DNA from 4 places in the Arthrobacter sp. 3Tela_A genome. Region 1 is predicted to be linked to each of the others. Evidence: riboswitches for the same ligand, from Rfam matches in the RefSeq annotation. Region 1 holds a riboswitch; each other region holds the start of a gene.
What was found. Region 1 has a riboswitch for S-adenosylmethionine ahead of TVC13_RS14720 (methionine ABC transporter ATP-binding protein). Riboswitches for the same ligand answer to the same signal wherever they lie in the genome.
Positions count from the first base shown of each region.

Region 2: another riboswitch for S-adenosylmethionine. It lies ahead of TVC13_RS16110 (bifunctional o-acetylhomoserine/o-acetylserine sulfhydrylase); the one in region 1 lies ahead of TVC13_RS14720 (methionine ABC transporter ATP-binding protein).
Region 3: another riboswitch for S-adenosylmethionine. It lies ahead of TVC13_RS17500 (flavin reductase family protein); the one in region 1 lies ahead of TVC13_RS14720 (methionine ABC transporter ATP-binding protein).
Region 4: another riboswitch for S-adenosylmethionine. It lies ahead of TVC13_RS02010 (hypothetical protein); the one in region 1 lies ahead of TVC13_RS14720 (methionine ABC transporter ATP-binding protein).

Region 1 is NZ_JAXIOM010000057.1:1,961-9,271, forward strand. It holds gene TVC13_RS14700 (MetQ/NlpA family ABC transporter substrate-binding protein) at 1-508, opposite strand, end outside; gene TVC13_RS14705 (acyl-CoA dehydrogenase family protein) at 536-1,750, opposite strand; gene TVC13_RS14710 (LLM class flavin-dependent oxidoreductase) at 1,747-3,171, opposite strand; gene TVC13_RS14715 (methionine ABC transporter permease) at 3,201-3,866, opposite strand; gene TVC13_RS14720 (methionine ABC transporter ATP-binding protein) at 3,859-4,650, opposite strand; SAM riboswitch class I at 4,757-4,861, opposite strand; gene TVC13_RS14725 (hypothetical protein) at 5,080-5,631, shown strand; gene TVC13_RS14730 (SDR family oxidoreductase) at 5,642-6,403, opposite strand; gene TVC13_RS14735 (CoA-binding protein) at 6,422-6,838, opposite strand; gene TVC13_RS14740 (alpha/beta fold hydrolase) at 6,924-7,311, opposite strand, start outside.
Region 2 is NZ_JAXIOM010000070.1:9,403-16,713, forward strand. It holds gene efeU (iron uptake transporter permease EfeU) at 1-215, opposite strand, end outside; gene TVC13_RS16080 (DMT family transporter) at 357-1,343, opposite strand; gene TVC13_RS16085 (RNA-binding S4 domain-containing protein) at 1,457-1,687, shown strand; gene TVC13_RS16090 (alpha/beta hydrolase) at 1,691-2,344, opposite strand; gene TVC13_RS16095 (SGNH/GDSL hydrolase family protein) at 2,465-3,322, shown strand; gene TVC13_RS16100 (DUF3995 domain-containing protein) at 3,319-3,858, opposite strand; gene metX (homoserine O-acetyltransferase MetX) at 3,882-5,018, opposite strand; gene TVC13_RS16110 (bifunctional o-acetylhomoserine/o-acetylserine sulfhydrylase) at 5,015-6,331, opposite strand; SAM riboswitch class IV at 6,397-6,513, opposite strand; gene TVC13_RS16115 (VOC family protein) at 6,639-7,280, shown strand.
Region 3 is NZ_JAXIOM010000090.1:2,849-10,159, reverse strand. It holds gene TVC13_RS17505 (PhzF family phenazine biosynthesis protein) at 107-964, opposite strand; gene TVC13_RS17500 (flavin reductase family protein) at 1,099-1,605, opposite strand; SAM riboswitch class IV at 1,657-1,776, opposite strand; gene TVC13_RS17495 (MFS transporter) at 1,864-3,066, opposite strand; gene TVC13_RS17490 (PhzF family phenazine biosynthesis protein) at 3,136-3,972, shown strand; gene TVC13_RS17485 (replication-associated recombination protein A) at 4,077-5,471, shown strand; gene rpsD (30S ribosomal protein S4) at 5,782-6,408, shown strand; gene TVC13_RS17475 (DUF948 domain-containing protein) at 6,606-6,980, shown strand; gene TVC13_RS17470 (hypothetical protein) at 7,020-7,274, shown strand.
Region 4 is NZ_JAXIOM010000003.1:73,050-80,360, reverse strand. It holds gene paaZ (phenylacetic acid degradation bifunctional protein PaaZ) at 1-1,773, opposite strand, end outside; gene TVC13_RS02015 (SGNH/GDSL hydrolase family protein) at 2,124-3,023, shown strand; SAM riboswitch class IV at 3,143-3,275, shown strand; gene TVC13_RS02010 (hypothetical protein) at 3,291-3,677, shown strand; gene TVC13_RS02005 (tyrosine-protein phosphatase) at 3,743-4,489, opposite strand; gene TVC13_RS02000 (MerR family transcriptional regulator) at 4,588-5,391, shown strand; gene TVC13_RS01995 (hypothetical protein) at 5,420-5,977, shown strand; gene TVC13_RS01990 (3-hydroxyacyl-CoA dehydrogenase family protein) at 6,439-7,287, opposite strand; gene TVC13_RS01985 (enoyl-CoA hydratase/isomerase family protein) at 7,284-7,311, opposite strand, start outside.

The DNA.
Region 1 (7,311 bases):
TGACCCCCACACCGTCCTTGAGTTCCAGCAGCCCTGCATCGCGCAGCAGCACCAGTCCGCGTCCGTTGTTGGCGGGGTCCACCGGCAGCGCGATCCGCGCGCCGTCGGGCAGATCCTGCAGGGACTTCCACCGCTCGGACCAGATTCCGGCCGGAGATCCGTAGACGTAGAACAGCGGCTGCACTTCCAGTTTCTGGTCCACGTTGAACTGCTGCAGGTAGGCACCATGCTGGAAGTAGTTGGCGTCGAATTCGCCGTTGGAGACTGCCAGGTTCGGCTGGATGATGTCCGTGACGTAGGTGGCCTCCAGCGTCCACCCCTTGGCCTTGAGCAGCTCGGCCGCGATCTTGGTGGGCTCCTGGTAGGGAGCGGATTCGGTGGCGATGATCTTGATGGTCTTGTCCCCGCTGGCAGCTGCACCGCCGGTCAAGCCGCAGCCGGTGGCGGCGGTCAGCGAGGCAGCACCTGCACCGGCGAGGGCGAGTTTGAGGAAGTTCCTGCGTTCCATGGGTGTTCCTTAGAAAAGTGGAGTGAATTAGCGGTAGGCGGAGGGAACCGGCTCGGTCCCGTTGAGGAAGAACCGGCCGAGTTCGTTGTATTTCCAGGCAACGGGGTCGTGCAGGGTGTGGGTGCGGACGTCCCGCCAGTACCTGTCGAACCCGTATTTGCTTCCGGCCGCACGGGCACCGGTGACGTCGAAGATCCGCGCGGTGACATCCAGGGACACCTCGTGCGCAGTGATCTTCGCGGCCGCGATCTGCTCCGCCACCCCTGCGCGGTCCGCAGCGGTAAGCGACTCCCCGGCGTCGAACGCCCACTGCAGGGCGGTGGTGGCCTGGTCGACGACGGCGGCAAGCGCCTGGACTTTCGCGGCGAAGGACCCGTAGTGGTTCTGGATAAACGGATCGTCCGACGCCGATGCCACCTCCGCGTGGAACCACGGCCGAGCGGAGCCCAGGGTGTAGTCCCGGGCTGTCAGCACGGCTCCTTCCGCGGCGGCGAGGTAGGCGTGGGCGAACAGCAGCTGGAATGCCGGAGTGGTGAGCACCTGGTGCGGGCTGCGTTCGCCGTCGTGTGCTCCCAGGTTGGTGATCACTGCCGTGTCCGGAACAAACACGTCCCGGAACTCGATGGTGTTGGTGGCGGTGAGGCGCGAGCCCAGGACGTCCCAGTCGTCGTGGCGGATGACGCCGTCGGAAGCCGTGTCGATAATCAGCGCCAGCCGGTCGCCGCCTTCGAGCACGGCCCGGCCGTAGATCCGGTCCGCCACCCGGCTGCCGGTGGAGAACGGCTTTTTGCCGGTGACCAGGTATCCGCCGGCGGTGCGGACGGCGGTGGCCTGCGGCCCCTGGGGTGTGCCGGTGGAGGACCAGAGCCACTGCTGTACGAGGCACTCGTCCGCCAGTTCCTGCCCGCGCTCCTCATCCAGGTCAATGTAGGGGAAGGCCTGGAAGATGTAGTGGTAGCCCAGCAGCTGGCCGATCGAGTTGTCCGCCCGGGCCACCCGCTGCACGATTTCGAAGGCGGTGCTCCAGTCGATTCCGGTGCCGCCGAAGCGGGCGGGGATCGTCAGGGGCAGCAGCCCGGACCGGCGGAGGATTTCAACTTCAGTGAACGGGGGCTTGTTGGCGGCGTCGCGTTCCAGCGCATCCGCACCAAGGATCGCAGCGACGTCGTCGGCCACGGCGAACCAGCGGGCCGCGTCCGGGGCGGGGCTGTAGCCGTAGCGGGTGAGCAGACTGGCGGTCATCGGGTAGCTCCTGGGATGGCAAGGGTGTTGTCGGGGGTGAACGCACCGCGGAACCGCGCGGCCCGGTGGCGTTCGTTCAGCAGCGGGCCGGTGCCGAAAAGCTTTTCGCGCAGCGTTCCGGGGGCGTATTCGCCCTGCGCCAGGCCGCGGCGGCGCAGTTCCGGCAGCACACCGTCGATGAAGTCGGTGTAGGAGCCGGGCAGGATGGCGTTGATGATGTTGATGCCGTCCACGCCGGCGTCCTGCCAGCGTTCAAGCTCATCGGCAATTTGCTCCGGGGTGCCGGTTATCTGCTGCGCTTCGGTGCGGTACCGGGCGACGTCAGCCAGGGTCGGGTTCCCGCCGGGGGTGGAGTCGATGATGGCCTGCAGCACGCCGCGGCCGCCTTCGGTCTGCACTTCGCCCAGCGGGGTGTCCAAGTCCAGTCCGCCGAGGTCGATGCCCAGACCGCCGCCGATGTGCGCGATCACGGCGTCGAGGTCCAGGTACTCGTCCAGCTCCGCCTTTTTGCGCTGCGCTTCGGCTTCCGTTCCGCCCACCACAAAGGACAGACCGGTAAATACCTTGACGTCCCCGGGCAGCCGCCCGGCGTCCACGGCACGTGCCCGGACCCCGGCGGCGACCTTCGCTGCATGGGCGGGGTTGGGCGCAAAAATGAAGGTAGCTTCGGCGTTGGCTGCGGCAAACTGCTGCCCGCGGCCGGAGCTGCCGGCCTGGAAGAGCAAGGGGGTGCGCTGCGGGGAGGGTGAACTCAGGTGCGGTCCGTCGATCGAGTACCGCTCGCCGCGGTGGTGGATCTTGTGGACCTTGTCCGGGTCCGCGTGCAGACCGCTGGTCTTGTCCTGGACCAGCGCGCCATCATCCCAGGATCCTTCCCAGAGCTTGTACACCGCGTCGGTGTATTCATCCGCCCAGTCATACCGGCGGTCGTGCTCGGTGAGGCCGTCGCTGCCGAAGTTGCGGTGCGCGTTCTCCAGCACGGAGGTGACGATGTTCCAGCCGGCCCGGCCGCCGGAGAGGTGGTCCAGAGTGGACATCTGCCGCGCGAACTGGAAGGGATGGCTCTGCACCACGGACGACGTCGCCGCCAGGCCGATGTCCCTGGTGGCGCCGGACAGTGCCGCGAGCAGCAGCAGCGGATCATTGGCCGGCACCTGCAGGCCGCGGCGCACGTGGGAGGCCCATCCGCCGTCGTGGTTGCCGTACAGGCCCACGACGTCGGCGAAGAACAGGGCGTCGAACTTCGCGTCTTCGAGCTGCCGGGCAAGGTCTGTCCAGAAGGACAGCTCGTTGAAGCGGTGCTGCCCGGCATCGGGGTGGCGCCATTGGCCGCCGCGGATGTGGCTGGTGGTGTTCATCAGGAAGGCGTTCAGCAGAAGGCGCGGACGCCCGCCGGGAAAACGGGTACTAAGAATGCTCATGGAAGTAACTTTCGATAGGAGCGGGAAGGCTAGAGGCGCTTGTCGGCGCGGCGGGAGAGCCAGGAGCCGCCCAGCTGCACGGCCTGGACCAGCAGGACCATCAGCACAATCGCGGTGAGCATCAGCCCGGTTTCATAGCGGTAGTAGCCGTAGCGGATGGCGAAGTCGCCGATTCCGCCGCCGCCCACCAGCCCCGCCATCGCGGAGTAGGAGATGAAGCTGACGGTCATGATCGTGACCGAGCTGATCAGTGCCGGACGCGCTTCGACCAGCAGCACGTCCCGCACGATCTGGCCGCGGGTTGCTCCCATGGAGCGGGCGGCTTCCACCACGCCGCCGCCCAACGCGGTGATGTTCTGCTCCACGAACCGGGCAAAGTACGGAATGGCGTTAATGGTCAGCGGCACGATCACAGCTGCGGTGCCGATGGTTGTTCCCACCACGAAGCGGGTGAACGGGATGATCGCGATCAGCAGGATCAGGAACGGAAAGGAACGCACCAGGTTCACCAGTGAGTCCAGGACGCGGTGCAGCCGCGGTTTGTGCCCCAGCCCGTCCGGCCCAAGGGAGTAGAGCAGCACACCCAGCGGGGTGCCGATCAGCACCGCCAGCGGAATCGCGACCAGCAGCATGGTGCCGGTCTGCCCCAGTGCGGCGAGCAGTTCCGGCCAGACTTCGGCAATTCGCTCAAGCAACGCGGGCTCCTTCCCGGCGGGCAGCCCGGTCCAGGGTGATTTCGTCGGAGATCAGGTACCGGCCGATCGCGGTGGCCGGGGTGAAACCGGGGCGGGCCAGTTCCGCGAGCGCGAACTGTTCCACCACCCGGCCTTCCTCCATGACGGCGACATTGTCCGCAATCGCCTTGATGACGTTCATTTCATGGGTGACCACCACGATCGTGATCCCGAACCGCGCGTTGACGTCGCTGAGGTACTGCAGCACGGAGGCAGTGGTCCTCGGATCGACGGCGGAGGTCGGTTCGTCGCACAGCAGCACCTTGGGCCGCGTGGCCAGGGCACGGGCAATGGCAACACGCTGCTTCTGCCCGCCGGAGAGCTTGGCCGGATAGGTGCCCGCTTTCTCCGAGAGGTCGACGACGGCGAGCGCCTCCAGTGCGCGGGTGCGGCGTTCGGCGGCGTTCTTCACGCCGGCGAACTTCAGCGAGAGTTCAACGTTCTGCGCGGCGGTGCGGTTGTTCAGCAGGTTGAAGTGCTGGAAGATCATCCCGATCTCATGCCGGGCCGCACGAAGCTCGGCATCACCCAACCCGGTCAGGTCCGTTCCATCCACCAGCACGCGGCCGGAAGTTGGGCGTTCCAGCAGGTTGATGTTGCGCAGCAGCGTGGATTTTCCGGCACCGGAGAACCCGATAATGCCCTGGATGCTGCCCTTGGGAATTTCAAGGCTGACGCTGTCCACTGCCGTGAAAGCCGATTCACCGCCTCCAAAGACGGTGGAGACGTTCTCAATACGGATCATGCTGTCCTCCTGCGGTCTATGCCCGGGAAGAGGTGCACGCCGCTTCGCCCGCCCGGCGCCCGTGCAGCGGGGCACGGGAGCAGCGGACCGTCTAAGAGCAGGTGCTTCTCCATCGGTCCTGGCGGTAGCACCCTTCTTCGGCGGGTATGCCCGCGGAAGGGGGTTGCTGCGGCGTCACGGAGCCAGGTCTCTCAGCCGCTCTGGATGGTTACGCCACTATCTAAACCGGCTGCACCCGGTCAGGGCCAGAAGATTTCTCCGTGCGGCCCTATGCGTCGGTTCGTAACGCCACCGGCGTCACAATCCGTATTGTTACGCACCGTTGTTACGCACCCGCTGAGAACTCTCCCTGGGTCCACGCCATTCATTCACCGGGCCGTTCGCGGCGCGGGAGCACAGAATTCCGGGCAGATCCGGGAGGATGGGAACGTGACCCTTCCGGAACGCCCTGCCCTGTCTTCCTCGCTCGGGGCTGGCGAGTTCCGCCGGTGGTACTGGCTGAAGGATGAGCTGCAGGCGTTTGCCCGGGCGCAGCAGATTCCGGCCACGGGGTCCAAGGAACAGCTGGCCGAACGGGTTGCGGCCTACCTGGCGGGCAAGCCGCTTCCGGCGCCGGCTGCGAAGCCCCGGCGCTCCCGGCAACGGCTCGTTCCGCCGCTGACTATCCATACGGTGATTCCGGCGGGACATCCCTGCAGCCAGGTGCTGCGGGAGTTCTTCGTCAACGCGCTGGGGCCTGGTTTCCGGTTCGATGCCCCCATGCGCGAGTTCTTCGCCGCCAATGACGGGACGGCTACCCTGGCTGCGGCGCTGGATCACTGGCACGCCACCCGTGCCGCGGCAGCCGCTCCGATTGGCCCGCAGTTCGAGCTCAACCGCTTCGCCCGGGACTGGCATGCCGCACATCCCGGCGGCACCCGGGACCAGATGCTCTCTGCCTGGAAGGTCCACCGATCCCTCCCTGCGGACCGGCGGGGGTAGCCCAGGTTCTTTAGCGGCTGCCCATGGCAGCCAGCTCCTCCCGGATGCTTTCCGGTTCTTCGTCCAGGGGCATGTTTGGATCGTCCTGCACTCCGTCCAGCGTGCCCGGAGGGTCGGCCTGGAGCGGTGCGAAGAAGGCATCGAAGTCAGTGACCGGCTCTCCGTCCCCGGCGATGAGTTCAAGGGTCTTGCCGAGGGCGTCGTCGGAACTCAAGGCGTGCACCAGCACTTCGGCAATCTGGGTGCGGGCAATCCCGCCGTCCGCAGGCGTGCCGGTCCGCCGGCGGTCTCCCTGCAGGGCGATTTCCCGGCCCTGGCCGGGTTCGTTGTAGTCGAACCATCCGGGCCGGACGATGGTGTACGGCAGTCCGCTGGCCCGGAGCAGACGCTCGGAGCGCCGTTTCCAGTCCACCAGGGTTCCGAACGCGGTCCGGTTCGTCAGTCCGATCGCCGTCATCAGCACTATCCGGACCCGGCGTCCGTTCAGGGCCAGCAGGACGTTGCGCACGCCGTCGTAATCCACGGCCTGCGGGTCCTCACCGCCGTTGGCACCGTGCGTGAAAATGATCGCGTCAACCCCGCTGACCGCGCCTTCGAGGGTCTCGGGGCGGGTGAGATCCCCTTCCACCACTTCTGCCCCGGGCGGCAGCACATCCGCCGCCTTGCGCGGGTTGCGGGCCAGGGCCCGGACGGCGAACCCCTCCCGTACGGCTTCCTGCACCACCAGCCGGCCGATTCCTCCGGTCGCGCCCACCACTAGGACAGTGCTCATGCCGGCCTCCTGGCCTTTTTAGAGTCCGAACCGCCCGGCCTCGATGACCGGGCAGGTGTCCATAACGACGTCGAGGCCTGCGTCCGCGGCCCGCTGCGCCGCCGCCTCATCCACCACACCCAGCTGCAGCCAGACGGCTTTGGCGCCAATTTCGATGGCCTGGTCCACGATGCTGCCTACCTTGGCGGAGTTCACGAAGCAGTCCACTACGTCCACCTGGCCGGGGATCTCGGCCAGCCGGGTGTAGCCCTGGTTGCCGTGCACTGACTCGCCGGAGAGATTCACGGGAACGATGTCCATGCCCAGGGAATCCTGGACAAACCGGGACACACCGACAGCCGGTCGTGCGGGGTTGTTCGACAGCCCGACTACCGCCCACCGGCCCTTGGCTGTGAGCAGCCTGGTGATGACCTCAGGGTCATTGCGGTGTGCCATGCCGTGCCTCCTTGACTGCTGTGACCGGTTAGCTCTCTGCCGGATCTCACCCTACGCTCAGGCAGCAACGCGGTCGACGCCGGTCCTATTCCAGAAAAGCCTCCACGGCAGCGGCGAGCACCGCGTCATCCAGGCCGTGCCAGCTGCCTTCCAGCAGCTGGAAGGACCCCTCGGGGAGCAGCTCGGCAGTTTCACGGGCCCATTCCTTCAGCCGGTCATCGCTGCCGGAGCTGGCCAGCACCAGCACGGGCACGCGGATCCCGGTCAGGCTCCGTACATCGGTTTCAAGCAGCAGGGTCAGGTCATAGGCGATGGTGTGCGCTGCGGGTTCGAACGGGCCCGGGTCCGAAGCCTCAATGATGTCCGCCGGCACTCCGATGGATTCCTGGAACAGCCGGATGGCGCCGGCCCGGTCACCTGCTGCCACCAGCTCTTCCAACTCGGGCCGCATATCCGGTTCTTCCGTGCCGGGT
Region 2 (7,311 bases), on a different contig from region 1:
CCGATGATTTCCTGGGCTTCGAAGGTCAGCCCGCGGGGGCCAAAAGTCAGCAGGGCACCGAAGCCCAGGGAGACTGCTACGGCAGCTGCGATGCCGGCGTAGATCCGTGGAATCAAATACGTGCGTCCGCTCTTCTTGAGGTACGCGAGAAGCAGTACAACAATGAGGACCGCTTCCAGCCCTTCGCGGAGGCCGATGAGGAAATTGCCTGTCATTACGCGCCTTAATCAGGGCTGCGCAGGCACAATCCGCCGCCGCGCGAGCCGGGATAAATACGCAACGGAAATGTGCGCTATTAGAGATTAGCTTAGGCTAGGCTAAGTTACCGTTTATTTCGTTGCCGCAAGCAAGTACCACTACCGGCGGCCTCGGCCCGTCCACGGCCGGAACCCGGGCATGTTCCAGGGCAGGGTCGCGACGACGATCGCTGCCAGGGTCAGCCCCGTGCCCAGCACCGTGGCTGCCACCACGACCGACCCCGGAGCGGGAACGAAGATGTCCAGCAGGAGCGAACCGATCAGCTGCCCGCCGATCAGGCCGAGGCTGGTCAGCAGCACACCAAGGGTCTTGACCAGCATGGCGCTGACACCGATGAAGATGCAGCCCAGCGGACCGCCCAGGTAAAACCACCAGGTGTCCGGCAGCGGATTGCCGGTCCCGGAGACCGCGATCTTGATCAGCCAGAGGATGGCCAGTGCGGCAAAGCCGGAGACGAAGTTCAGCAGTGTTGCGGTGATCGGGGTTCCGTAATGCATGCCCGTGGTGCCGTTCATCGCCTGCTGGAAACTCATGGCCATGCCGGCGCTCAGCGGCAGCAGCACAGCCAGCAGCCAGTCTCCCGTTCCGCCGGTTCCGGACAGTTTGGGGCTCACGGCCCAGGCGACGGCGGCGATGGTCAGCACGGCACCCACCACCCGCATTAGGGTGAGGGTTTTCCTGCCGCCCGGGCCAATGCCCATCCGGTCTACCACCAGTCCGGTCAGGGTTTGCCCGGCCACGGTGGCGACCGTGAAGACGGCAACGCCCAGGACGGCGATCGTCAGGGTCTGCGTAAGGACGAACCAGGCACCGATGACACCGGCCAGGATGTAGATCCGCGGAAAGCGCTTCTCCCGCAGGGCGGGCAGAATCTGCCCGAAACCGGCGCGCCCGCGCGGCAGCACTGCGGTTACAAGGATCATCACTGCCAGCCCGACGCCGAAGCTCACCAGGGCGGCAGCGAGGGAATCATCGAGCGCGGCACCAAGTTCCCCGTTGACGCGGGACTGGGCAGGAATCGCCATCCCTGCGGCCAAGGCAAGTGGAAGTCCGACGGCGGCGGGGATGCGGGCAGGCTGTGGCACCGTTTCACACTACTCCGGCTGCCCGCGTCTCCCCTGCCCCGCGCCGGGGATCCGTAACCTGCGGCAACCGGCCCCGTACCGGCGTCGTGCGTTTTCTCCGGCAGAATAGGGTCATGAGCTCAACCGATCCCCAGGACCTGCCCATCCGTGACGACATGATCCGCCTTGGCCAGGCACTGAAACTTGCCAGCCTTGCCGAAGACGGCATTGAGGCCAAGGAACTTATCGAAAACGGCCTGGTGAAGGTCAACGGCGAAATCGAAGAGCGCCGCGGCCGGCAGCTGCACGCCGGAGACACCATCGAGGTAAACAGCCAGGCCGTGCGGATCGTCTCCGGCAGCTAAGCCCTACCGGGCGCCGAGGACGGTGTGGGTGAGGAATTCCCGCACGTGTCCCAGTTCCTGCATGTTGATGCTGTGCCCCATGCCGGCGTAAAGCACCTTGGTCATCTTGGTGTGGCCGTTCAGCCAGGCGTGGGTGTATTCGATCCGCTCGGCGTCGATCACCGGATCGGCCTGGTCCCGCCCCCAGAAGAACGGCACCTTCAGGGCTGCCAGCTCCTCGTCGTGGAAGAAGCCGCTGCCCTCCGCGGGCACCACAAAACCCGAGAGCCCGACGACGGCGGCAAACTCCTCGGGCCGGTGGCGCAGCAAGGTGCTGGCCACGGCCATGCCCATGGAGAAGCCGAGCAGGCTCACGCTGGAATGCTGCTCCTTGATGCCGTCCAGCCAGTCCGAAACGTCCTGGACGGCGGACACGACCCGGTCCACTGAATACTCCGGTTCATGCATCAGCGGGAACCAGGTGTAGCCCGGACCCAGCGCCTGCGGAGCACGCACCGACGCGATGGTGAACTCCTGCGGCAGGTACTGGGCCAGTCCCATGAGGTCTTCCTCGTTGGCCAGGTAGCCGTGGAAGAGCACCAGCAGCGGCGTTCCGGCACGCTCTTCCTCCGGCTTGGAGAAGAGCACAACAGGGTTCCAGGGAGAGTTTTCAGTCATAAAACCCATTCTGGCATGCACCGCCTTCAACCTACGGTCGCGTAGCCAGCCGCCAAGGGCAATCATGGTCAGGTGACCGAATCAACGCAGCACCCCGCAACGCCCACCCAGTCTGACCCGATGCCGGACCCCCTGCCGACGCAGGCCCACCCGAACCACCCGTTTAACCGGTACGTCGCCATCGGCGATTCATTCACCGAAGGGATAGGCGATCCAAGCCCTGAGAGTCCCGGCGGGAACCGCGGCTGGGCTGACCGGCTGGCCGAGGAACTCGCCGCCGGGCATCCTGACTTCGCCTATGCAAACCTGGCCATCCGCGGCCGGCTGCTGAACCAGATTGTTGCGGAGCAGGTACAGCCGGCCATCGACCTGAAGCCGGATCTGGTAACCATCTGCGCCGGTGGCAATGACGTCATCCGCCCCGGCGGCGACCCCGACCGGCTGGCCGAGACCATGGACGCCACCATCGCGAAACTGCGGGAAACCGGTGCCACCGTAGTGCTCTTCACCGGTCCGGACATCGGGGCCACCCCGGTCCTGGGCAGCGTGCGCGGGCGGGTAGCCATCTACAACGAGAACCTGCGCACCGTTGCCATGCGGCACGACGCCGTCATCGCAGACATGTGGGCGCTGCGGGAACTGAGCAACCAGCAGATGTGGGCCCCGGACCGGCTGCACTTTTCCCCGATGGGACACCAGAGCATCGCGGCCATGGTGCTCGAGACCCTCGGAGTGCCCCACACGCTCGAACCGGCCCGGGTCAAGGAATTGCCGCCCAAGAACTGGCGGACGGCACGCTCCGAAGACCTCTTCTGGGCCCGGGAATACCTCATGCCGTGGGTAATGCGGCGGGTCCGCCGGCGTTCCTCCGGCGACGGCATTTCGCCCAAACGGCCGGATGCCGGACCGTATTTCGGCAAGCGGATGCCGCAGGGATCCTCCGAAGCGGCAGGGACCGGGCCGCTCAGCCAGGACTAGTTGGGGGCCGGCTTGGTTTGGATCCGTTGTTCCGGCCTGCGCCGCGAAAGCCACAGGTAGGTCAGGAGCGCGGCGCCCCAGGCGAGGAACAGTGGATCCCACAGCCAGGCGTGGCCTTTCAGCCCTTCAACATCGGCATCCGGGCCGGCGGGAATCCAGCCTGCCAGCACCGCTGATGCTGCCGCAGTGTTGAGCGCACCCCAGAGGCACAATCCGGCACCGCCTGCCCAGCTGAGTACACGGATAAGCCGGGGAAACGGAAACCTGCCGTAGGCAGCGGCCAGCGGAAGAACCGCGGCAGCGGCCTTGAGCAGTGCGGCGGCGCCCAGCACCGCAGCGGCCTCTGCCGGGGACTCCTGCCCCGCCTGCACGGCGAAGCTGCCTACCGTGGCCAGCAGCCACTGCCCGCCCAGCGCCCAATACAGGCTGAAGGCAGCATGGAGCAGGCCAAGGACGCAGGCGGTCCTGAGGAAACCGATGCCGCGGCGGCGTCTTGGTTCGGCCGGAGGCGGTTGCCCGTGCGGTGAGCTGCGCATGCCCCCATGGTGCCGCGCAGTACCTAGGCGAAGAAGTCCTGCCGGAGAACATCCTGAAGCTGGAGCACATCGGTGAGGAAACCGTCGTGGCCAATGGGAGCGCTAATCAGGTGCACGCGGTTCTCGCCGGGCAGCGCTGCGGCCAGCTCGTACGACTGTTCCGGGAAATACAGCCGGTCCGAGTCCACCGCGGCGACCAGGAACTGTGCCTGGGTGTCTGCGAGCGCCTCGGCCAGGCTCCCTCGCCCACGGGTGATGTCATGGCTCATGAGCGCCTCGGTGAGGATGACGTAGCTGTTGGCATCGAAGCGGTCCGCGAGTTTCCGGCCCTGGTGGTCCAGGTAGCTCTCCACCTGGTACCGGCCGCGCTCAGCCGGAAGCGCCGCGCCAAGCGGGTCCTCCCCCGGCTGCGGTGTCCGGCCAAACCGGTACTGCAGTTCCGCCTCGGACCGGTAGGTGATGTGCGCGATCCGGCGGGCCAGGCCCAGCCCGGCCAGCGGGGCACGGCCGTTGTAGTAGTCGCCGCCGTTGTAGTCCGGATCCAGCCGGATGGCCGCCACCTGCGCCTGCGCGAAAGCGATCTGCTCACCTGTGCTTGCCGCCGTCGCCGCAATGACCACACACCGGGCCACCCGGTCGGGTTCAGTCACGGCCCACTCCAGGGCCCGGGCGCCGCCTAGGGAGCCGCCCAGCACGGTGTGCCAGCGGCGGATGCCCAGCTGGTCTGCGAGCCGGGCCTCGGCGTGCACGGAATCCCGAATGGTGACAAACGGGAACCGGGATCCCCAGGGCAGCCCGTCCGGGTCTGCCGATGCCGGACCGGTGGAGCCGTAGCAGCCGCCAACCATGTTGATCGAGACCACAAAGAACCTGTTGGTGTCGATGGTCCGGCCGGGTCCCACCAGGCCGTCCCACCAGCCGGGTTCGTCCGTGCAGCCCTGGGCCACGTGGGTGCTGCCGGTGAGTGCGTGCGGAATGAGGACGGCGTTGGACGCCTCGTCGTTCAGCACGCCCCAGGTTTCGTAGCCCAGCACCACGTCCGGAAGGACGCCGCCGGTCTCCAGGGCCAGGTCACCGATCGAGGCATACTGCAGCACCCCGTCCAGTACACGGACAGGGTGCTGCGGTGCAGGAGGATAGGTTGTCACGCTGTGCTTCATGCTCCCTTGGCGGCGCGGAAACCGGCGTCGAGGTCCGCGATGATGTCGTCGATATGCTCCAGGCCCACGGACAGGCGGACCAGGCCCGGGCTGACGCCGGCTGCTGCCTGGGCCTCAGCACCGAGCTGGCTGTGCGTCGTCGACGCCGGATGGATGACCAGCGAGCGCACGTCGCCCACGTTCGCCACATGGGAGTGCAGCTCAAGGCCGTCCACGAAGCGCTTGCCCGCTTCCACGCCGCCTTCGATCTCGAAGGACACGATCGCCCCGGTTCCGCGCGGGCCGTACTTGCGGCCCCGTTCGTACCACGGGCTCGACTCCAGCCCTGCGTACGCAACCGAAATGACGTCGTCGTGCGCTTCCAGCCAGCGCGCCACGGCGACGGCGTTTTCAACGTGCCGCTCCACGCGCAGGCTCAGGGTCTCAAGCCCCTGGGCGAGGAGGAAAGCGTTGAACGGGGAGAGCGCGGAGCCCAGGTCGCGGAGCAGCTGCACCCGTGCCTTGAGGATGTAGGCGAGGTTGGCGCCAAGGACTCCGTTGGCGCCCAGGTCGCGGGCGTAAACCAGCCCGTTGTAGCTCTCGTCCGGGGTGTTGAAGCCGGGGAACTTTTCCGGATCGGCGCCGAAGTCGAAGTTGCCCGAGTCCACAATCACGCCGGCAATTACGGTGCCGTGACCGCCGAGGTATTTGGTGGCCGAATGCACCACAATGTCAGCGCCCCATTCGATGGGCCGGATCAGGTACGGGGTGGACAGGGTGTTGTCCACGATCAGCGGGATGCCTGCTTCATGGGCGACGGCGGAGATCCCCTCGATGTCCAGGACATCCTGGCGGGGGTTGGAAACCACTTCGCCGAAGAAGGCCTTGGTGTTGGGCCGGACCGCTTCCCGCCACTGGTCCAGGTTGTCCGGGTCCGCGACGAAGCTGACGTCGATTCCGAACTTCTTCAGCGTGTGCTTGAAGAGGTTGTAGGTTCCCCCGTAGAGGCTGGGGCTGGCCACAATGTGGTCCCCGGCTTGGGCGAGGTTCAGGATGGCGTAGGTTTCGGCGGCCTGGCCCGAGGCGAGCAGCAGGGCTCCGAGGCCGCCTTCCAGGGACGCGATCCGGTTCTCGACCGCTTCCTGGGTGGGGTTGCCGATCCGGGTGTAGATGGGCTCCAGTTCGGCCAGCGCGAACCGGTTCGCTGCGGCTTCGGCGCTGGGGAAAACGAAGGACGAGGTTTGGTAGATCGGCAGGGCGCGGGCGCCGGTTACGGCGTCGGGCTCCTGACCTGCATGGATCTGGCGGGTTTCGAAGGACCAGTTGGCAGACATTGTGCTCCCTTTATGACCAGGGGCCCCACAGGGTCGGGTCCGGAATACACCGGAGCGACACGTGTGGCCCGCGCTTGCCGGCACGCCTGTTTGCGTACGGCCAGGTCTTCACCCGGGGCACCCCACCGCGGTTGGAGGGTTGCCGGCCAGCAAGCCGGGGCTATCTGCTGGCACTCATGACCTGTACCTATAGAACCAACCCCTCAGCAGTTGCGCAACCCATATGACGCAGCGTGAAAATCTGCTGATTACGCCGCTTAGGCTTGCCTTAGTCGAGACATAGGTCACAACGTGCCAAGATGTTCGCATGCGCCTGGATCACGTCTCATATGCCTGCGAATCCGACGGCCTGCTGGCCACTACGGAACGCATTGCCGCTGCCCTGGGAACCGACTTCGTCAAGGGCGGAGTCCATCCCCGTTTTGGTACCCGCAACATGATCCTCCCGCTGGCCAACCACCAGTATGTAGAGGTTGTTGAAGTACTGAACCACCCCGCGTCGGACAAGGCCCCATTTGGGCAGGCCGTCCGCGCGCGCTCCGAAGCCGGCGGCGGCTGGATGGGCTGGTGCGTCGCCGTTGAGGACCTTGCTCCCTTCGAAGAACGCCTTGGCCGCTCCTCCGTTCCCGGCAACCGCAAGTTCCCCGACGGACAGGAACTCACCTGGCGCCAGATTGGCATCAACGGCCTGATCGCCGACCCGCAGGTCCCCTACATGCTGCGCTGGGATGAAGACAAGGCAGACCTCCACCCCTCCCGCGCCTTCGAAGGCACCGTCTCGCTGCAGTCGCTCACCATCGCCGGTTCGGCCGCGCGGGTGACCGAGTGGCTGGGCATGCCGGTTGAGAAGCCGCTGGAGTCCGTGGATGTCACCTGGGTCTCCCCCAAGGGCACGCCGGGCATCATGTCTGTCACCTTTGCCACCGAGAAGGGTCTCGTCGAGATCTAGTTCTGCTGGATTCGCTCCGGTTTGTGACAAT
Region 3 (7,311 bases), on a different contig from region 1:
GCGGCCGGCTAGCGCATTCCGCTCCGCTTTGTGCAGTTCGCTCCGCGGCGCGGCGGAGCGATGTCCCAAACCGGCGCGATGTTCCAAAACGCAGCGATCCGCTGCCTCAGATGCTGATGGTCCCTGTGATCCGGGTGGTGCATTCCCCGCCCACCCAGATGCCCGCACCGTCGGCTTCCACGTGGACGCGTCCGGTCCGGCCAAGGACTGTTCCCTGGGCAGCGATGTACGACGACGGTGCCCGGCCGCTTCCTATCAGCCACTGGGCCACCCCGGCGTTGAAGCTGCCTGTCACCGGGTCCTCACAGGGGAGGTCATCGGAGATGAACGTGCGCACCTCAAACCCGGTGGACTCGCCGTCGGGGTGCGGGCCGATGACGCCGACAGCCAAGCCGGCCATGGCCGGGTAGTTGGGACGGATGGCCAGCACCTCCGCTGCCGAGTCCAGCAGCACGCCGATCCATTCAGGGCCGTTGACCAGCCAGGCAGCGTCCCGCAGCGCCTGCCGGGAGAGTCCCAGGCCTGCCGCAACGCGGTCCAGCACCTCCTCGGCAACAGGTCCCGACCGCGTCAGCGCCGGAGCCGCAAAAGCCAGCCGGCCGCCGTCGTCCGTTTTGATCCGCACCAGGCCGGCAGCGGATTCCTGGACGAGGATGCCCTCCTGCCGGGGTTTTCCTCCGGCTTCCAGCCAGGCCTGGGCAGAGCCCAGGGTGGGATGCCCGGCGAACGGCAGTTCCTCAGTGGGGGTGAAAATCCGGACCCGGTAGTCGGCCTGCGAATCGTCCGGGGGCAGCAGGAAGGTGGTCTCGGACAGATTGGTCCAGTTCGCGAATCGCTGCATCCGGGCGGTACTGAGTCCGGAGGATTCAAGGACGACGGCGAGCGGGTTGCCGCCGAAGGGTTCGGGGCTGAACACATCAACCTGGGCAAACGGGCGGGCAGATACGGGAGTTTCGGGAGTCACTATTTGAGCTTAGTGAGTCGCCCGGGTGGATCCGATAGGCATGGGTTGCCCCAAGCTGCTCCGGTTTGTGCTGTTTGCTCCGCGGCGCGGCGGAGCGATTTCCCAAAACGGAGCGTTTTGCGAGGGCGGGCGACTCAGACGAACGCGGGTACCGCGAGATTCCTAAACGCCGACCCGTGGAAGACCAGCGGCTCATGTGCGCCGTCGTGGGTGGAGTAGCCGTGCACGCGAAGCAGAACGACGGCGTGGTCCCCGGCCGGAATCTCGTTCTCAACCGAGGTTTCGAGCCAGAGGGCGGCCTCGTCCAGGAACAGGGCACCGGTGTCGGCTTCGTGCAGGCTCAGCCCGGCAAAGCGGTCACCGTCGCGGGAAGCGATCTGGCGGCAGACGCCGTCGTGCCCTGTGCCCAGGATGGATACACCGATCCGGCCTGCCGTACGAAGCAGCGGCCAGGTGCGGGAGGTGTTTTGCACCGCGAACATCACCAGGGGCGGATCCATCGAGACTCCGACGGTGAAGGAAGAGGCCACGATTCCCTGCGGTGCACCATCCACTTCGGCGCAGAGCGCTGCGATTCCGGACGGAAAACGCCCAAAGGCCTGACGCAGTGCATTCGGCTGGAGATCAGTTTCAAGTGCCATGGAGATTCCTCTGCCTGAGGCGCAGCCTGCGGTGCGGAACCGTGGAGGCTGACGCTGTACTTGCCGGACCGGGAGATCCACCGGAACGGCCGAATCGTCACCTGGAGCACCCCGCTACGGCGAGAGGGTTGCCGTCCAGCCGGCCAGGGCCTGTGGCTGGAACTCTTGATTCTGGCTACCAATCTAGGAGCCGGGGTGTCCCGGGGCAAACGACCGTCACATTCCGGCCATGCAGGGCAACACTTCGTAACGGGGTACCTAACCGGCTGCCGGCCTGTTTCCTGTTTCCACGGGGTCAGGCGCCACGGCTGGATTGTCCGGCCTGTCCCGAACACCCATCCGGTGCAGGACCATGGGACCCAGCGCGGCCCCGCTGAGGATGACAGCGCCCAGCACCAGGCAGGAGAGGAGCCAGGGAGCGCCGTCGTAAAGGAAGCCTGCCAGCAGGGACCCTGCGGCGGCACCGATCAGTCCCGCGTTGCTCAGGAGTGCCATTCCGCGGCCGAGCCGGTGATCGCCGGCCTCAGCCACTACCGCTCCATGCATCGGAATCAACAGCGCCCAGGAAGCACACGTTAGTACCCACAGCGCAGCGATGAGCAGCGGAGACGGAGTGAATGCCAGGCCGACTGCGGCCACGGCCGAGGCAGTCGACGCCGCGATGTAACCTGTCCGGCGCCCGCGCCGCTCGGTGAACCGGTGCAGCACCCGGGGGAGAACCGTCAGCGCAATGCCGCCGGGCAGGTAGACAAGTGCGATCTGGTAGACCTCCAGACCGACTGCGTTCTGCAGATGCAGCAGGAGCAGCAGTCCCACACCGGCCTCGGCCACTGCCGTCAAACCGGCCAGGAAAAGGAGCGGTCCCAGGCCGGAGCCTTTCGCCCTGCCGCGCGGATCGTCCTGGACCCGGGGCGGCGCGCTGCGGACCAGCAGCAGCCAGAGGGCGGCCGCCAGGCAGACAACGGCCAGCGCAATGAAGACGCCGAAGAATCCGATGGTCGGCAGCAGCACCATAGCCGGGATCCAAAAGAACCAGGACCCGAAGGACTCAGAGGAAAGCAGCCCGGCCAGGGAACCCGAATCGGTGTCCAGAGACTCGGCGGCGACGGCACGGACGGCTATCCAGAAGAGCGCACCGCCAATACCGCCCACAGCCGCCGCTGCCACTGCCCAGGGCCAGGAGCCAGCCATAGCGTAACCGAGGCAGCTGAGGGCGTAGAGGAACGCGCCCGCTGCTGCGACGCGGGTCCGGGTGAACGTGTCGGCCAGCCGGCCGGCCAGGGGCCGCGCTGCCACCGAGACGGTCAACTCCACAGCGATGAGCATCCCAATGGCTGCGCTGCAGAGGCCGAGCTCAATCCCTGCCCACAGCGGGATCAGGAAGTCCACCAGCTCAGCTGAACCGCCCAGTGCGGCCGCAGCTGCTGCAACGGGTTTGCGGGAGCCCGCTCCGTTTCTCATGCGCAGAGCCTAGCGGACACCATCGGCACGCTTTGCCGCGCACGTGCGGCCAGCTATTACAGTGTCCGCATGAGACAACGCTGGTTCAAACAGGTAGACGTTTTCGGCAGCAAGCCGTACCAGGGCAACCCGCTGGCCGTGGTCCTGGACGGGGAAGACCTCGACGACGAGGCCATGCTGCAGTTCGCCCGCTGGACGAACCTCTCCGAGACCACCTTTATCCTCCCGGCGACGCAGGACGAGGCCGACTACCGGGTGCGGATTTTCACCCCGGGCGGCGAAATCCCGTTCGCCGGGCACCCCACCCTGGGAACGTGCCACGCGTGGACCGAGGCCGGAAATACGCCGATGAAGCCGGGTCTAGTGGTTCAGGAGTGCGGAATTGGGCTGGTGCCGCTCCGGGTCAACGCAGGCCTGGCCGCCTTTGCAGCACCTCGGCTGATCCGCACCGGGCCTGTGGAGGAGGGGACACTGGCCCGTGTGACGGCCGCGCTCGGGCTCACGCCGGACCAGGTCCGCGGCCACCAGTGGGTGGACAACGGACCGGGCTGGCTGGGACTTCTGCTGCCGGACGCTGAGACGGTCCTCTCACTGCGGCCGGACCATGCCGCAATCGGCGACCTGCGGGTGGGAGTAATTGGCCCGCAGCCGGAGTCAGCGGAGACTGACTTCGAGGTCCGCGCCTTCGCCCCCGGACTCGGAGTCTCCGAGGATCCGGTCACCGGAAGCCTTAATGCCGGACTCGCCCAGTGGCTGATCGGCGATGGAATTGCCGAGGAGCGCTACACGGTCACCCAGGGCACCGCCGTCCACCGTTCCGGCCTGGTCCGGGTGTTCACCCGCGAAGGCCGGATCTGGGTTGGCGGCGAGTCCGTCACCTGCATCGACGGCTCCGTTTCCCTCTAACAGTCCATCTAGTGCATCATGCCCATCGAGATGACACTTACGGCTCTTTTCAGCGCTGAAAGGAGCCGTAAGTGTCATCTCGATGGCACGGGTAGCCTTGAACCGTGAATGACTTGTTCAACAGCGGTGAGGATCAGGACCAGCAGGACGACGACGGCGCCGCGGCAGAGGGCGACGCCCGGCAGCGCCCGCGCAGCCCGCTTGCGGTGCGGATGCGCCCGCGCACTCTGGACGAGGTAGTGGGCCAGCAGCACCTGCTGGCGCCCGGCTCCCCGCTGCGGACCCTCGCCGAAGCACCTCAGGGAGGCCCGGCCGGCCCTTCGTCCGTGATGCTGTGGGGTCCTCCGGGCACCGGCAAAACAACACTGGCGCACGTTGTAGCCCGCGGGCCCGGCCGTAAGTTCGTGGAACTGTCCGCGATCACCTCCGGCGTCAAGGACGTCCGCCGGGTCATGGACGAGGCGCTGACCGCCCGGGATCTGCACGGCATCACCACCGTTCTGTTCCTGGACGAGATCCACCGGTTTAACAAGGCCCAGCAGGACGCCCTGCTGCCTGGTGTTGAAAACCGCTGGGTTGTCCTGATCGCCGCCACTACGGAGAATCCGTCTTTCTCCGTGGTCTCCCCGCTGCTCTCCCGTTCCCTGCTGCTGACGCTCAAGCCCCTCACCGAGGAGGACATCGCCGGACTGCTGGTCCGCGCCGTCGAGGATGAGCGGGGCCTGGCGGGCCGGGTTCAACTCAGTGAAGAGGCGCTGGAGCACCTGGTGCGCCTCGCCGCAGGGGACGCCCGCCGCGGGCTGACCGCATTGGAAGCCGCCGCCGGCGTTGCCTACTCGGAACGGGACCCTGACGTTACCGTGCCCGCGGTCGAACTTGCACATGCGGAGCAGGCCCTCGACGTTGCAGCGCTGCGCTATGACCGGGCAGGGGACCAGCACTATGACGTCACCAGCGCCTTCATCAAGTCCCTGCGCGGTTCCGACGTCGACGCCGCCCTGCACTACCTGGCCAAGATGCTGGAAGCGGGGGAGGACCCGCGGTTCATCTCCCGCCGGCTGATGATCTCCGCCGCGGAAGACGTGGGGATGGCGGACCCGACGGCGCTGCAGACCGCCGTCGCCGCGGCCCAGGCCGTGCAGTTGATCGGCATGCCGGAGGGCCGGCTCATCCTGGCCGAAGCTGTGGTGCACATAGCCACCGCCCCCAAGTCGAACGCCGCGTACAAGGCGATTGGTGCCGCGACGGCGGACGTCCGGGCCGGGTACGGCAAGGGCATACCGCCGCATCTGCGCGACGCCCACTATCCCGGGGCCAAGCAGCTGGGCCACGGCAAGGGCTACATCTATTCGCATGATGAGCCGCATGGGGTGGCGAAACAGCAGTATGCGCCGGATGACCTGGTGGGCAAGGACTACTACAAACCCACGGCCAACGGCGCCGAACGGGACATTTCAGCCCGGCTGGAACGCCTGCGCGGAATCATCCGCGGTCAGTAGCGGGCCAGTAGCGGCCAGTAGCGGCCACCGCGCCATCCAGCCCGTCCGGCGGGCCTGCCACCAGGCCCGCCACAAGTCCGGGTGCATGCTAGGATTGATGGTTGACTGGCAAGCGCACTGCCGGACAATCCCACCAACCGACCGGATTCACTTCCGGATGCGGTGGAACTGTGTCCGGTAACTGCGTTGCAGCAGAAGGCAGCGGTTGGCCGGAGCTCTCCCTAATGGAGGCCAGTGACTACGTATTAGCCGTGCACGGCGGGTTTTCCCGGTGCGTGCGGCAAAACCGCCAAAACAGTGAAAGGTGAACGTGGCTAATTCAACACGTGCACGCCGTCAGGCTCGCGCTTCGCGCGCCCTCGGCATTGCTTTGACCCCCAAGGCAGCAAAGTACTTCGAGCGCCGGCCTTACCCCCCGGGTGAGCACGGCCGCGCACGCCGCAAGCAGGACAGCGACTACGCAGTCCGCCTGCGCGAAAAGCAGCGCCTGCGCGCACAGTACGGCATACGCGAAGCACAGATGACCCGTGTCTTCGAAGAAGCCCGCCGCACCGCCGGTCTGACCGGTGAAAACCTGATCGAGCTTCTCGAGATGCGTCTTGACGCCCTCGTGCTGCGTGCCGGCTTCGCCCGGACGATCGCCCAGGCCCGCCAGCTTGTTGTGCACCGCCACATCATGGTTGACGGCGCCCGCGTGGACCGCCCGTCCTTCCGCGTGTCCGAAGGCCAGCTCATCCATGTGCACCAGCGCAGCGAGACCATGACGCCGTTCCAGGTTGCCGCTGCCGGCGCCCACCGCGACGTCCTGCCCGCTGTTCCGGGTTACCTGGATGTCTCCCTGGACAAGCTGCAGGCTCGCCTGGTTCGCCGCCCGAAGCGCTCGGAAATCCCCGTGACCTGCGAAGAGCAGCTCGTGGTGGAATACTACGCACGCTAATTCGACTCTCTTCCCGCTTTTGCGGGAGGTATGGCGAAATGGAACAGCCCGCGGCCCCGGCCCGGGGGCTGTTTCGTTTCCCGGCGGCCGTGCGCAGGCCCTGAACGGGGGAACGCGCCGCCGCCAAGTAAGTGTCCTGTCCCGTCAATGGGTAAGGTACATAGCGGAAACTCTTCGAAAACAACCCAAGGAGAACCATGTCAGGTGGAGATATTGCCGGTCTGATCGCAGCCGGGGTTTTTGCCGTGCTGGTTGCGCTGCTGGCCGTCCCGCTCCTCAAGCTTGGGAAGGTCTTCGATGAGCTTCGCGGATCGATCAAGACCCTCAGTGATGAAACCACCCCGCTGATCGACGAGGTCACCACCACGGTTTCCACCACGAACCTGCAGCTGCAGAAGGTTGACGGCATTTCCTCGAACGTCTCCGACGCGTCGGCCAACGTTTCCGCGCTGACGTCCCTGATCGCCGCCACCGTCGGTTCGCCGCTGATCAAGGTCTCCGCCTTCACTTACGGAGTCCGCACCGCACTGACCTCCCGCCGCCCCGCCGGGCGCGGCCGCCGCAGCCGCTAGGGCCTTCCGCCGCCATGCAGTCCACTACAGGAGCAGCACATGATTAAGCGTGTCTTTTGGATGTCGATCGGCATCACCATCGGCGTGATCGCAGTCCGGCGCATCTCTGACGCCAAGGAGAGCCTCGGCCCGGCCGGCCTGAACCGCGCCGTCGGCACTGCCGCCGACGCCCTGCACGATTTCACTGACGCCTTCCGTGACGCCATGACCCAGCGTGAAGGCGAACTCCGTTCCGCCCTGGGCCTGGACACCACGGACACGGTGGCCCAGACCATGTCCTCAGCCCGCCGCTGACATTCCCCACCCCGCACTGACCTGCGCGGAATTGATT
Region 4 (7,311 bases), on a different contig from region 1:
TTCCTGGTTAGTGTGCGCGTAAAACGTGTCGCCGGTGCTGTTTGCGAACGCGGTGATGTCTTCGAGGGTGACCTCGCGCAGCTCCGAGGCCATCGCGTCGCCGATCTTCAGCGTGGCGAGGTCCTTGCGGAACGGGTGGGTTTCGTCGAAGTTCTGGTCTGCGCCGGTGTGCCAGACGCCGGTGATGGCGGTGAGCATGTTGGGCGAGCCCTGGATGGCGGTGCGCTGCATGTGGTGCTTGACGGCGCGGATGCCGCCGAGTTCCTCGCCGCCGCCGGCACGGCCGGGTCCGCCGTGGACCAGGTGCGGGACGGGCGAGCCGTGGCCGGTGGAGGTGCGGGCGGTTTCCCGGTTCAGCACGTGCACACGGCCGTGGTGGCCGGCGATGCCGGTAACAACTTCGCGGACCGTTGACGGGTCGTTGCTGCAGACGGTGGCAACCAGCGAGCCGCCGCCCAGGGCAGCCAGCCGCACGGCGTCGGCCGTGTCTTCGTAGCCGACCACGGAGGAAACCGGACCGAACGCTTCAACCGAGTGCAGTGCCTCAGCGTTGGGATCGTCCCAGGTGAGCAGCACCGGTGCCATAAAGGCACCGTCTTCAACGACGCCGCGGCTGCCGTCAGCCTGTACCGTTTCCGGGGCATCCAGGCTGCCGAACGCGATCTTGGCGCCGGCATCCAGGAACGTCTGGACGGAAGAGCGGACGCCGTCGCGCTGCTCAACCGAGGCCAGGGCACCCATGGTGACGCCTTCGGCGCGCGGGTCGCCGAGCACAACGCGCTCTTCGATGCGCTTGGCAGCGGCAGCGACGACGTCGTTCACCAGGGCCTTGGGCACGATGGCGCGGCGGATAGAGGTGCATTTCTGGCCGGCCTTGACGGTCATTTCGGTGACCAGCGACTTCACGTACGCGTCGAATTCCGGGGTTCCGGGAACAGCGTCCGGGCCCAGGATGGAGGCGTTCAGCGAGTCGGTTTCGCTGGTGAAGCGTACGCCGCCTTCGATGACGTTGGTGTGGTTCTTCAGCTTGTTGGCGGTCGACGCCGAGCCCGTGAACGAGACCATGTCCCGGTAGTCGAGGTGGTCCAGCAGGTCACGCGCGGATCCGGAGATCAGCTGCAGCGAGCCGGCGGGCAGGATGCCGGATTCGACCATCATGCGCACGGCGGCTTCGGTGAGGTAGCCGGTGGGGGTGGCGGGCTTGACGATGGTGGGAACACCGGCGAGGAAGGCCGGAGCGAACTTCTCCAGCATGCCCCAGACCGGGAAGTTGAAGGCGTTGATCTGTACGGCGACGCCCGGGATGGACGTGTAGATGTGCTCGCCGATGAAGGAGCCGTCCTTGGACAGGACCTCCGGGGTTCCGTCAATCACAACGGTGGAGTTCGGCAGTTCGCGCCGGCCCTTGGAGCCGAAGGTAAAGAGCACGCCGATGCCGCCGTCAATGTCCACGAGGGAATCGATCTTGGTAGCGCCGGTGCGGGCGGAGATTTCGTAGAGTTCGGGACGGCGGCCGTTGAGGTACTGGGCCAGTTCCTTCAACTTCAGGGCTCGCTGGTGGAACGTGAGGCCGGCCAGTCCGCGGTGGCCCACTGTGCGGCCGTGCTCGACGGCGGCAGCGGTGTCCAGGCCGTCGGTGCTGACCAGGGCGAGCAGTTCGCCGGTGGAGGCATCACGGACTTCGGTGGAACTGGCGGAGGTGTTCTCCGGGGTCCACCATTCGTCCTGGACGAAGCTGGGGACGACTTGCACGTCTATGGCGGTTGAGGTCATCGTTGACGGACCCTTTCGATACTGGACGTTCGTTTGCCAGTCCGGGCCGGCTGGCCGCAGCTGCAGCGCAGGCCGATAACTGACCGGACGGTCGGTAATGAATCCAGCCTACATGAGAGTGCCGTGCGGCACATCACCTGGGAGTGTGCCGGTCCTCAACATTTCGCCTGCGGGTGCCGCTGCGCCGCCTTCGTGTTCCGCCGTGGAAGCACGGCCGTTAGCGTGGTCCGCTACGCAGCACTGCACTGCGGACCACGACGGCGGAAGGCAAGGACATGTTCCGGTTGCGCAAATGGGGACGGGCAGCGGCGCTGTTGTCCGCAGGATGTCTCCTCACGGCAGGATCTCTGGTGCTGCCTGCGGCCGGTGCCGCGGCGGACGCTACCCCATGGACCGCTGCGGGTGCCGGTGCCGACCGGGACCGCGGCCACCACGGACCCCACAAGGGATGGGACCGCGGGCCGAAATGGTCCGTTGATTACGTAGCCCTCGGCGACTCCTATGCAGCCGGCTTCGGCGGCGGCGCAGTACTCGATGCCTGCGGGCGGACAGCCGAGGGCTACCCGGCCCTGTTGGATGCCCTGCGCAAGGTTGAGCTGGATGCCAACGTGACCTGCGGCGGCGCCACGGCGGCCAGCACTCCTCCGCCGGCCCCCGCGGGTCCGGTAGACCTGCCGGAGCAAATCGCAGCACTTCAGGCTGCAGGCAGCATCGACCGGAACACCGACCTGGTGACGCTGACCATCGGCGGCAATGATGTCCGCTTCACGGACGTCGTAGCGGCCTGCGCCGGCACTGAGCTTCCGGCGACCTGCGCTCCCGCTCTCGCGGCGGCGCAGGCGTACGCCGAAACGACGCTGGCTCCACAGATGCGCCAGTCGCTGGAGCAGCTGCGTGCCCTGGCTCCGCGAGCGGAGCTGGTGCTGGTGGGGTACCCGCACCTCTTCGACGAGGCCGGAGTTCCGGGACTGCTCTCCGCCGAGGCAGCCGGGCTGTTCAATGCGGGCACTGATGCGCTGAACGCCGTCCTGGCCGCGCAGCTGCCGGATCGCCGGTCCACGTATGTGGACGTGGTGGATGAGTTCGCCGGGCACGGCGTCGGCTCCGCCGATCCGTGGATCATCTTTGGCCAGGCCGCCCAGGCCAACCTGCATCCCAACGCCACGGGGTACCGGGAGGGTTACCTCGCGGCCATCACTGCGGACGTCGACCTCCCGGGCAAGGGGCATCACTGCCGCGGCCGCAGCTGAGTTCAACCCGGACCACCCGTCGAGAGGCCAGTTGCGGTTCCTTTCGCGGCTGAAAAGAGCCGCAACTGCCCTCTCGATGGGTGTACCGGTGTCCCTGGTGCCTGCTAACGTAATCAGTGCTTCACGAGACATGGCCTCCGCACCTTCCCGGTACGGAAAAGCTCCGACTGGCCATGCACCAACCCCAATGTTCGGCGGGTGGTTCGGATGACGAAGCGGCCCGCGTCCAACCGGAGCGGGCAAGGACACTCCCACGAAGGACACGCTGTGATTCCCTCCAGTGACCCGCGCTGCACGGCTTTCTACCCCGGCCACAAGATCCATTGGATCCACGGCGGCCGCCTCATGAGGTACGACGACTGGATCGACGTCGAGGTCCACGCCGACCCGGAACTGGACCTCATCTATCTGGTCCTCGACGGCGAGCAGCAGCTTATGTGGCACCATGATGTTCCCTTGGTCGCAGAGGCCCTTGCTGCCACCCCCGGGCAGCCGCAGTGGTGCACCCGGTACTCCTCCCTGATGGTCCCCGGCGCCTATGAGGGCCGGAACCGGAGCTCTTTTTTCTACTTAGCCACTCCTGAGAGGGTGGTGCCCTGCCGCGGCCGGGTTCCGCGGAATGACGTGACCATGCAGGACCACGGGTCCGCTTAGCTCCTCGCCCCATCGAGATGGCAGAAACTGCCCGTATGAGCGCCCGCTGTATCGTGCAGTTTCTGTCATCTCGGTGAGGAGCCGAGCATCCGGGAGCGGAGCCGGGCGAGGGTTTCCTCCCCGGTTCCGGCCCGGCGCAGGTAGGCAGCGGCGTCGAATTCCTGCAGGAAACCCAGCAGCTCACCCTCCGCGGCATCGGCGCGGGCCGCCAGTTCGGCGTCGTCCAGCGGGCGCTCCCGCGGCTGCTGCTGGGTTCGGTGCCAGTCATTGATGCCGGTCAGGGCAGCACGGTAGTCGGCGGCGATGTCCGCCGGCCGCACGCCGGCCACGCCAAGCAGCAGCGCCGTCACCAGCCCGGTGCGGTCGCGCCCGGCTGAGCAGTGCAGTACGACGCCGCCGGGCGGCGCATCAGCGACGGCACGGGCAATTGCCGCGAACTTTTCCGGCCAGCGGCGCAAATTCTCGGCGTAGAACCGCGGTGAGCTCATGTAGGGGCCGGTCAGTGCCGTGAAGTCCGGATCGTCGGGTTCCTGGGTGGGAAGGTTCAGGAACCGGATGCCGCGGACTGCCGACGGCGGCACCACCGGGTCGGTGTCCCTCCGGCCGGTCTCCGCCGCGTTGCGCAGGTCAATCACCGTGCGGACACCGGCATCGTATGCCTGCTGCCAACCGCGGGCGGTGAGCCATTCGGAGCGGCCCATCCGGTAGAGCCGGCTGGGCTGGATGCGCCCGTTGCCCGCAGGAACTCCACCCAGGTCCCGCGCATTGGCGGCACCTTCCCAGTCGACGTTGCGGTTCGGCGGGTTCCCCATGCTCCCAGCGTAGGCGGAACTGCAGGGTGCGCGCCCTCGAAGAGCCGTCCGGAAGCAATACTTGACTCTGACACTGTGGAAGGCAGGAGAACTGGATCATGTTATCCATTGGAGCGTTCGCGCAGATCGGTCAGGTCACCCACCGCATGCTGCGGCACTGGGACACCGCCGGCCTGCTCGTGCCCGCCCACGTGGATGAGTTCAGCGGCTACCGCTCCTACGATCCGTCCCAGCTTGAACGGCTGCACCGGATTGTGGCCCTGCGTTCCCTGGGCTTCGGCCTGGACGATATTTCCGCGATGCTCGCGTCCGGGGTGGGCTCGGGCCGGATCGCTGACCTGCTGCGCCTGCGGCGGGCAGAGGTCGCGGAAGAGGCGAGGGTAGCGGCTGCACGGCTCATCGACGTCGAGCGCAGGCTCCACCTCATTGAAAAGGAAAATGCCATGTCCCAGATCGAGATCATTGAAAAGCCACTTCCTGCCATTCGGCTCGCTGCCCGCAGCGCCGTGGTGGCCGAACAGCCCGAGGTCCCGGGCGTCGTCGGGCCTCTCTTCGACAGTGTTGCCGCAATCCTGGTCCCTGCCGGCGTGCCCGGCGGTGTGCCGGTAGCGGAGTACGACATGGGCGAGGACGGTCTGCGGATCACCGCCGGGTTCGCGCACTCGGGTCCGGTGCCCGACGGCGCGGAGGCAGCTGACCTGCCCGCGGTTCCGGCTGCGGTCTGCGGCGTTCACCTTGGCTCGATGGAGCACATCGGCGAGAGCTGGCAGGCGGTGCATGCCGAGATCATCGCCCGCGGTTTCACCCTCTCAGGCCCGTGCCGTGAGGTGTATCTGCGGTCAGAGTCCAAGGACCAGGCAGATTGGGTGACTGAGCTGCAGCAGCCCGTCGCCCGGGCATAGGCGGAGCCTGGAACCAGAGAGGCAGCAAATGGAGCAGGCCCAGGTGCGGTTGTGGTGGCTCCCCGTGGGCGCGGGCGGGCACGTGGTGATCCACACCAGCCGGTGGTGGGAGCTCTGGCGCTCCGTCCGCGAACACCGCCGCCCTCAGCCGCTGTTTCATGCAGCCCTGGAAGTAACCGCCGGGACCCGCTGCACGATTGAGATGACGCCGGCGTGGGGCCAGGGCTCCGGACCGCGGGGAGTGGTGGCAACCGGGTCCGTAGGCGCGCAGCGTCTCGGGGCACTGAAGCTCTTCCGCTATGAGGTCCGCTGCTGGCAGGACGGTGTGATTCCGGACCTCGCCTACGCTCCGGAACCTCCGGTGCTGTTCGAGATGGCTGGCTCGGAAGCATCCGCGCTGCTGGCCCGGGTGCCGCAGGTGCCCCGCCTGGTCTGGGGTGCGAAGATGCCCGGCGGCGACATGTGGAATTCGAATTCCCTGATCTCCTGGTTGCTTCAAACCTCAGGCATCGATGCCGCGGCGCTGTATCCGCCGCGCGGAGGACGGGCTCCCGGATGGCGTGCAGGGATCGATGCCGCGCGCTGACTGATCTGTACCTGGGGCCGGTCGGCGCACCGTGCCCGCCCGCCCTGGCGGCAGGAAATTACCGGTCACGGCGGAAAACACTCAGTGAAGGATGCGGCCGCAGCGGTGTTCCGGCTGCGCTCGGTGTTCATGCAGCTGGGTCGGATTGGGCCGGCGTCCTGTGCTGCAATAACGTCGCTTAGCCCGGCTCTGCGAAATCCAGTGGCGCAATAACGTCGCTTCAAACCGGCGAGGGCAGCGTTATTGCGACACAGGACGCAGCAACCGTACCCAGAGCAGCGTTATTGCGACACAGGACGCGGGACAGGCCAGGCAAAACGACCCAGAATCAGCTCCGCCCCGCTCCCGGTCCGGCCCGCAAGGCCCGGGCCACAAGTCCGCAGCATTAACGGCAGCAAGCCCGCATGCTCCCTCAAGAGGCGAAGCATGCGGGCTTGCTGCCGAGCTCAGCGGCGCAAGAACTAGCTCCAGTCGAAGAAACCCTTGCCGGACTTGCGGCCGAGTTCACCGCGGGCAACCTTGTCCCGCAGGATCTGCGGCGGCTCGAAGCGCGGGCCGAGGGTGGAGGCGAGGTACTCCGCGATGCCCAGGCGCACGTCCAGTCCCACGATGTCCGTGGTCTTCAGCGGGCCTGTCGGGTGCTTGTAGCCCAGAACCATGGCGGCGTCGATGTCTTCGGCAGAGGCCACACCCTCCTCAACCATGCGCATGGCCTCGAGAGCAATCGCCACCCCGAGGCGGGAGCTGGCGAAACCGGGAGCGTCGTTGACGACGACGGGCGTCTTGGCGAGGTCTGCCACCCAGGTCCGGGCGGCGGACGCGAGTTCCTCTGAGGTCTGCTTGCCCAGCACCACCTCGATCAGGGTGGAAGCCGGAACGGGGTTGAAGAAGTGCAGGCCGCAGAACCGCTCCGGACGCTGCAGCTTTTCCGCCAGCTCCGAAACAGACAGTGAGGAGGTGTTCGACGCGAGCCAGGCATCGGCGTCGAGCTGTTCCTCCACAGCCGTCAGCGCGGTGGCCTTCAGCGAAAAGTCTTCCGGAACTGCCTCGACGACCAGGCCGGAGCCGGCGAAGTCTGCATAATCGGTGGAGACGCTAAGCCGGGCCACCAGGGCATCGAGGGTCTCATCCGTGGTGCCGCGCTCAACGCTCTTGGCGAGATTGGAGGCAACGCGCTCGTAGGCTGCACTGGCGGCCTGCTCGTCACGCTCGACGACGACGACGGAGGCACCGGCCGTGCAGAAGGCGTGGGCGATGCCCGCACCCATGCGGCCGCCGCCGAGAACACCAACCTTGGAGGGAACTGTCATTTCTTTTTCTTCCTTTCCAGGAAT